Streptomyces sp. SN-593: one gene and its partner. The main gene of each other region encodes a partner of the protein of the gene in region 2 in a complex. Links are inferred from orthologs where the notes say so. Each region holds a gene or a part of one and is shown on either strand. Other genes may lie near its edges. The genes, in order: pcrA and uvrB.

Region 1 (3,415 bases), 3.6 Mb from region 2 along the record:
GCTGCCGGTGAAGCAGAAGGGGCTGAGCGCCTACTTCGGGCAGTCCGGCGAGCACTGGATGGCCCTGCACACCGGCATCGACTTCCCCGTGCAGGTCGGCACGCCGGTGATGGCCGTGACCGACGGCACCGTGCGCACCCAGTGGAACAGCTCCTACGGCAACATGGCGATCGTCACCGCGCCCGACGGCACCGAGACCTGGTACTGCCACCTGAGCAGCACCAAGATCCGGTCCGGCAAGGTGAAGGCGGGAACCGTCATCGCCTACTCCGGCAACACCGGCAACACCACCGGGCCGCACCTGCACCTGGAGGTCCGGCCGAACGGCGGCACGCCCATCGACCCGCTGCCCTGGCTGCTGTCCCACGGGCTGGACCCGAGGTAGCCGCGCCGGCCCGTGCCGGGCCGGCGCCGTTCAGAGCTTCTCGACCGGGGCGTAGCGCAGCAGCAGTTGCTTGGGGCGCTCGTCGCCGAAGTCGATCGTGGCCTTCTCGTCGCCCGGTCGGCCGGTGACCGCGATCACGGTGCCGAGCCCGAACTGGTCGTGGGTGACGCGGTCCCCGACCGACAGCGAGATCACCGGGCGGTCGCCGGCGGAGCGGCGCGTGGCGAAGCCGCCGGTGCCGGAGCGCCCGCGCGCGCCGACGGAGGACGCGACGGACGCGGCCGCCTTGGACCCGCTCCCGCCGCCGGAGGCCGGCTGCCCGGTCCGCTTCCACTCGATGAGCGCCTCGGGGATCTCCTCCAGGAAGCGGGAGGGCGGGTTGTAGGACGGCTGCCCCCAGGCACTGCGCATCATCGAGCGGGTCACGTAGAGCCGCCGGCGGGCGCGGGTGATGCCGACGTAGGCCAGCCGCCGCTCCTCCTCCAGCTCCTTGACCTGCCCGAGGGCGCGCATGTGCGGGAAGACGCCGTCCTCCATGCCGGTGAGGAACACCACCGGGAACTCCAGGCCCTTGGCGGTGTGCAGCGTCATCAGGGTGATCACGCCGCCGGTGTCCTCCTCGCCGTCGGGGGCGTCGGGGATCTGGTCGGAGTCGGCGACCAGCGCGACGCGCTCCAGGAACTCGGCGAGCGACCCGGTCTCCTCGCCCTCCCGCTCCTGCTCGAACTCCAGGGCGACGGCGGCGAGTTCCTGGAGGTTCTCGACGCGGGTCTCGTCCTGCGGGTCGGTGGACGCCTGCAACTCGGCCAGGTAGCCGGTGCGTTCCAGCACCGCCTCCAGCACGACGGCGGGGCCCGCGCCGGACTCCACGACGGTGCGCAGCTCGTCCATGAGGGTGTTGAACCGCTTGACCGCGTTGGCCGAGCGCGCGGCCATGCCGTACGCCTCGTCGACGCGCCGCAGCGCCTGCGGGAAGGAGATCCGCTCGCGTCGGCCGAGTGCGTCGATCATCGCCTCGGCGCGCTCGCCGATGCCGCGCTTGGGCACGTTCAGGATGCGGCGCAGCGGCACCGCGTCCTCGGGGTTGGCGAGGACGCGCAGGTAGGCGAGCACGTCGCGGACCTCGCGGCGCTCGTAGAAGCGGACGCCGCCGACGACCTTGTAGGGCAGGCCGACCCGGATGAAGATCTCCTCGAAGACACGGGACTGGGCGTTGGTGCGGTAGAACACCGCGACGTCGCCGGGGCGGGCGTCGCCGGCGTCGGTGAGCCGGTCGATCTCCTCGGCGACGTACTGCGCCTCGTCGTGCTCCTGGTCGGCGACGTAGCCGGTGATGACGGGGCCCTCGCCGGACTCGGTCCACAGGTTCTTCGCGCGCCGCCCGGCGTTGCGCTCGATGACGGCGTTGGCGGCGCCGAGGATGTTCTGTGTGGAGCGGTAGTTCTGCTCCAGCAGGATGGTGCGGGCCTGCGGGTAGTCCTCCTCGAACTGGAGGATGTTGCGGATCGTGGCGCCGCGGAAGGCGTAGATCGACTGGTCGGCGTCGCCGACCACGCACAGCTCGGCCATCGGGATGCCCGGGGCACCGTCCGCCGTGCCCTCGCCGGTGCCGACGAGTTCGCGGACCAGCGTGTACTGCGCGTGGTTGGTGTCCTGGTACTCGTCGACCATGACGTGCCGGAACCGCCGCCGGTAGTGGTCGGCGACGTCGGGGAACGCCTGGAGCAGGTTGACGGTGGTCATGATGATGTCGTCGAAGTCCAGCGCGTTCGCGTCGCGCAGCCGGGCCTGGTACATCGCGTACGCCTCGGCGAGCTTCCGCTCGAAGAGCCCCCCGGAGCCTCCGGACGCGCCCGCCCGGGCGGCGAACGTCTCGTGGTCGACCAGTTCGTTCTTCAGGTTGGAGACCTGCGCGCTGAACGACTTCGGCGGGAACTGCTTGGGGTCGAGGTCCAGGTCGCGGCAGACCAGGGCCATCAGGCGGCGCGCGTCGGTGGCGTCGTAGATCGAGAACGACGAGGTGAAGCCGAGCGTCTTGGACTCGCGGCGCAGGATGCGCACGCAGGCGCTGTGGAAGGTCGAGACCCACATCGCGTTGGCGCGCGGGCCGACGAGCTCCTCCACGCGCTCCTTCATCTCGCCCGCGGCCTTGTTGGTGAAGGTGATCGCGAGGATGGAGCCCGGGTGCACGTCGCGCGCGGCGAGCAGGTGGGCGATGCGGTGGGTGAGCACGCGGGTCTTGCCGGAGCCTGCGCCGGCGACGATGAGCAGCGGCCCGCCGTGGTGCTCCACGGCGGCGCGCTGCTGCTCGTTGAGCCCCGCGACGAGCTGCGCGGGGTCGAGCACGGGGCGCGCCGCGCCGTTGCGGTAGTGCGCGTCGTGGGCGGGCGGGTCGTCGTACCGCCCCTGGAACAGGTCGTGCGGGACCTCCTCGCCACCGGGGCCGTCCTCGGGCGGCGGAGGCTGCCCGCCGTCGGAGGGCCCGTGGGCCGCGTCCAGACCGTCCAGGAAGTTGTCGTCAAAGAGGCTGCTCATCGCCTCCCGAGTCTAAGGGCTGTTCCGTGATCCCCGACGGGTGTACGACGACGGCGACGGCGCCTCGCGGCCGGGCCGGGCGCACGACGGGAACGGCGGGCCGTACGCACCGGAAGGGCCGGGCCCGGGTAGCCCGGGGGCGACGCTGCGTGACCGCGCGGCGGCGCCGGCGGAAGATGACGAAAAGGTATCGGGCCTTGTCGGACATCGCCCTTCCCAGCCGTGCCGGGCTTTGGCTAGCGTGCCGCACCAGCCGGCACCGGCAGCGTCCGAGAGGAGTCCGCCCGCCATGGCGACGCACCGTAAGGCTCGTACCGCGCTCCTGAGCACCCCCGGGCCGCGCGCGGCCGTGGGGATCACCACGGCCGCGCTGGCCACCGTCACGCTGCTCAGCGAGAGCGCGAGCGCCACGCCCGCTCCGGCGAAGCCCGCGCAGCCGTCGATCAGCGAGGTCAAGAAGCAGGTCGACACGCTCGACCAGCAGGCCGAGGCGGC
Region 2 (3,246 bases):
CCGGTGAAGGAGTTCACGGTGAAGACGATCTGGTCGACGTGCACCGGGACCCGCTGCAGGTCGACGACGATCGACTCGTCGTCGCCGCCCTGGCCGGCGCCGCCGACCAGGTTGTCGCCGGTGTGCCGGACCGAGCCGTCGTCGCTGGTGAGGTGGCGGAAGAACACCACGTCGACCGGCTGCTTGTCGGCGAAGAGGACCGCGGAGGCGTCCAGGTCGATCTCGCGCGTCCGGCTGCCGAACAGCCCCCGGCGCGGCGCGGCCTGCCAGCCCAGCCCCATCCTCACCGCGGTCAGCGTCCCCCCGTCAGCCTTGCTCAGGCTGATCTTCTGCCCCTTGGTCATGTTGACCGTCACGTGCTGTCCCCTCTCGCGCGCTGTGCTCGTCCTGCTCGGTCCCGCGGCTCTGGCACGGAAAGTCGTGCCCGCACCATAACAAGACGCCGCCGGACGGTATCCCGGTTCGCCGCCGCCGGATTCCGATCGGCCCGTCCGCCCCGCCGCGGCACGACATCCGCAGGCGGGACGGGTGGTGCCGGTGTTACGCGATGCCCGCCTCGCGCATCTGACGCAGCTCCTTCTTGAGGTCTCCCAGCTCGTCCCTGAGCCTGGCGGCGACCTCGAACTTCAGCTCGCCGGCGGCGGTGTGCATCTGCTCGGTCAGCTCGGCGATGAGGTCGGCCAGCTCCTCCGCGGGCAGGGCCGCCGCCGTCCGCTTCCCGCCGGCCTTCGCACCCAGGGCCGGCACCGGCGCCTTGCCGCGCGAGCGCTGCCGCCCGGAGCCGAGCAGTTCCTGCGTGTCGGCCTCCTCCCGGGCGTAGGCGTCCAGGATGCCGGCGATCTTCTTGCGCAGCGGCTGCGGGTCGATGCCGCGCTCGGTGTTGTAGGCGATCTGCTTCTCCCGGCGGCGGTTGGTCTCGTCGATCGCCTTCGCCATCGCCGGGGTGATCCGGTCGGCGTACATGTGCACCTGGCCGGAGACGTTGCGGGCGGCGCGGCCGATGGTCTGGATCAGGGAGGTGCCCGAGCGCAGGAAGCCCTCCTTGTCCGCGTCGAGGATCGCCACCAGGGACACCTCGGGCAGGTCCAGGCCCTCACGCAGCAGGTTGATGCCGACCAGGACGTCGAACTCGCCGGAGCGCAGCTCCTGGAGCAGTTCCATCCGGCGCAGCGTGTCGATGTCGCTGTGCAGGTACCGCACCTGGACGCCGAGTTCCAGCAGGTAGTCGGTGAGGTCCTCGGCCATCTTCTTGGTGAGGGTGGTGACCAGCACCCTCTCGTCCTTCTCGGCGCGGACCCGGATCTCGTGCACCAGGTCGTCGATCTGGCCCTCGGTGGGTTTGACCACGACCTCGGGGTCGATCAGACCGGTCGGCCGGATGATCTGCTCCACCACGCCGTCGCCGCGGGAGAGTTCGTACGGCCCCGGGGTCGCCGACAGGTAGACCTTCTGGCCGACCCGGGTCAGGAACTCCTCCCACTTCAGCGGTCGGTTGTCCAGCGCGGAGGGGAGCCGGAAGCCGTGGTCGACGAGGGTGCGCTTGCGGGACGCGTCGCCTTCGTACATCGCGCCGATCTGGGGCACGGTGTTGTGCGACTCGTCGATGACCAGCAGGAAGTCCTCGGGGAAGTAGTCGATGAGGGTGTCGGGCGCGGAGCCGGGACCGCGGCCGTCGATGTGCCGCGAGTAGTTCTCGATGCCGGAGCAGGTGCCGATCTGCCGCATCATCTCGATGTCGTAGGTGGTGCGCATCCGCAGCCGCTGGGCCTCCAGGAGCTTGCCCTGCTTCTCCATCAGGGCGAGCTGGCCCTCCAGCTCCTGCTCGATGCCCGAGATGGCCCGCTCCATCCGCTCGGGTCCCGCCACGTAGTGCGTCGCGGGGAAGACGTACACCTGCTCGTCCTCGGTGATGACCTCGCCGGTGAGCGGGTGCAGGGTGTACAGCGCCTCGATCTCGTCGCCGAACATCTCGATGCGGACCGCGAGCTGCTCGTAGACCGGGAAGATCTCGACGGTGTCGCCGCGCACCCGGAAGGTGCCGCGGGTGAACGCCAGGTCGTTGCGCGTGTACTGGATGTCGACGAACTTGCGCAGCAGCCGGTCGCGGTCGATCACGTCGCCGACCTTGAGCCGGACCATCCGGTCGATGTACTCCTGCGGGGTGCCCAGGCCGTAGATGCACGAGACGGAGGCGACCACGACGACGTCCCGGCGGGTGAGCAGCGAGTTCGTCGCCGAGTGGCGCAGCCGCTCCACCTCCTCGTTGATCGACGAGTCCTTCTCGATGTAGGTGTCCGTCTGCGGGACGTACGCCTCCGGCTGGTAGTAGTCGTAGTACGACACGAAGTACTCGACCGCGTTGTTCGGCAGCAGCTCGCGGAACTCGTTGGCGAGCTGGGCGGCCAGCGTCTTGTTCGGCGCCATCACCAGGGTGGGGCGCTGGAGCCGCTCGATCATCCACGCGGTGGTCGCCGACTTGCCCGTGCCGGTCGCGCCGAGCAGCACCACGTCCTGCTCGCCGGCGCGGACACGGCGCTCCAGGTCGTCGATCGCCGCCGGCTGGTCGCCGCTGGGCTGGTAGGGACTGACGACCTCGAAGGGCGCCACAGTGCGTTCGATGTCTGAAACGGGCCGCATGACACCACCGTACGGCTCCCCTGTGACAATCGGGGTCCCGCGCGCCCCGACCGCCCCGGGAACCGGCTCCCACCTGCGGTTTCTCCGCGGGCGGCGGCCGCTGTCGGACCCTCCGGCTAGCGTGGTGGGCATGGACGAGGTGGCGTGGGCGGTGCGGGAGACGGCGGTGGGGCCGCTGATGGTGGCGTGCGGCGGCGCGGGGCTGGTGCTGGTGGCGTTCCGGGCGGAGCCGCGGACGGTGGCGCGGCAGGTGCGCGCGCTGGAGCGGCGGCTGGGATGCCCGGTGGTGGAGGACCCCGAGCGGACGGCACCGGTCTCGGAGCAGTTGGACGCGTACTTCGCGGGCGGGCTGACGCGCTTCGACCTGCCGCTGGACTGGTCGCTGACCACCGGGTTCAACCGGCGGGTGCTGCGGGAGCTGGCGGTGGGGGTGCCGTACGGGTCGGTGGTGGGGTACCAGGACCTGGCCGACCGGGTGGGCGAGCCGGGCGCGGCGCGGGCAGTCGGTGCGGCGATGGGGGCGAACCCGCTGCCGGTGGTGGTGCCCTGCCACCGGGTGGTGGAGAGCGACGGCGGGATAGGCGGCTTCGGCGGCGGCCTGGAGATCAA

Evidence for each region.
Region 1: the proteins of uvrB (region 2) and pcrA are in contact, whole or in part, in a crystal structure (PDB 7EGT), measured with the Thermus thermophilus proteins. The link is inferred for Streptomyces sp. SN-593 from one-to-one orthologs. Residues at the interface, in WP_096411307.1 of Thermus thermophilus: Glu23, Leu25, Arg26, Asp27, Gly28, Glu29, Arg30, Phe31, Arg55, Glu326, Asp327, Phe328, Glu379, Ser382, Gln383, His398, Gly400, Arg401; in WP_096412145.1 of Thermus thermophilus: His654, Arg656, Phe657, Gln666, Asp668, Glu669, Lys680, Arg681, Leu682, Ser683, Lys685, Tyr686, Ala687.

The regions. Positions count from the first base shown.
Region 1 is NZ_AP018365.1:5,307,417-5,310,831, reverse strand. Bases 169-3,271 are described here. They hold pcrA (DNA helicase PcrA), read right to left. Parts: upstream 2,921-3,271; coding sequence 416-2,920; downstream 169-415. Other genes in these bases: RVR_RS22585 (C40 family peptidase), read left to right, coding at 3,210-3,271; RVR_RS22595 (M23 family metallopeptidase), read left to right, coding at 169-385. Also shown: more of RVR_RS22595, read left to right, coding at 1-168; more of RVR_RS22585, read left to right, coding at 3,272-3,415. UniProt on the Escherichia coli protein: A helicase with DNA-dependent ATPase activity. Unwinds DNA duplexes with 3'-5' polarity. Translocates on single-stranded DNA with 3'-5' polarity. Initiates unwinding more efficiently from a nicked substrate than double-stranded DNA.
Region 2 is NZ_AP018365.1:1,740,779-1,744,024, forward strand. The notes cover bases 90-3,023. They hold uvrB (excinuclease ABC subunit UvrB), read right to left. Parts: upstream 2,638-3,023; coding sequence 541-2,637; downstream 90-540. Other genes in these bases: RVR_RS07290 (TerD family protein), read right to left, coding at 90-356; RVR_RS07300 (methylated-DNA--[protein]-cysteine S-methyltransferase), read left to right, coding at 2,768-3,023. In the rest of the region: more of RVR_RS07290, read right to left, coding at 1-89; more of RVR_RS07300, read left to right, coding at 3,024-3,246. UniProt on the Escherichia coli protein: The UvrABC repair system catalyzes the recognition and processing of DNA lesions. A damage recognition complex composed of 2 UvrA and 2 UvrB subunits scans DNA for abnormalities.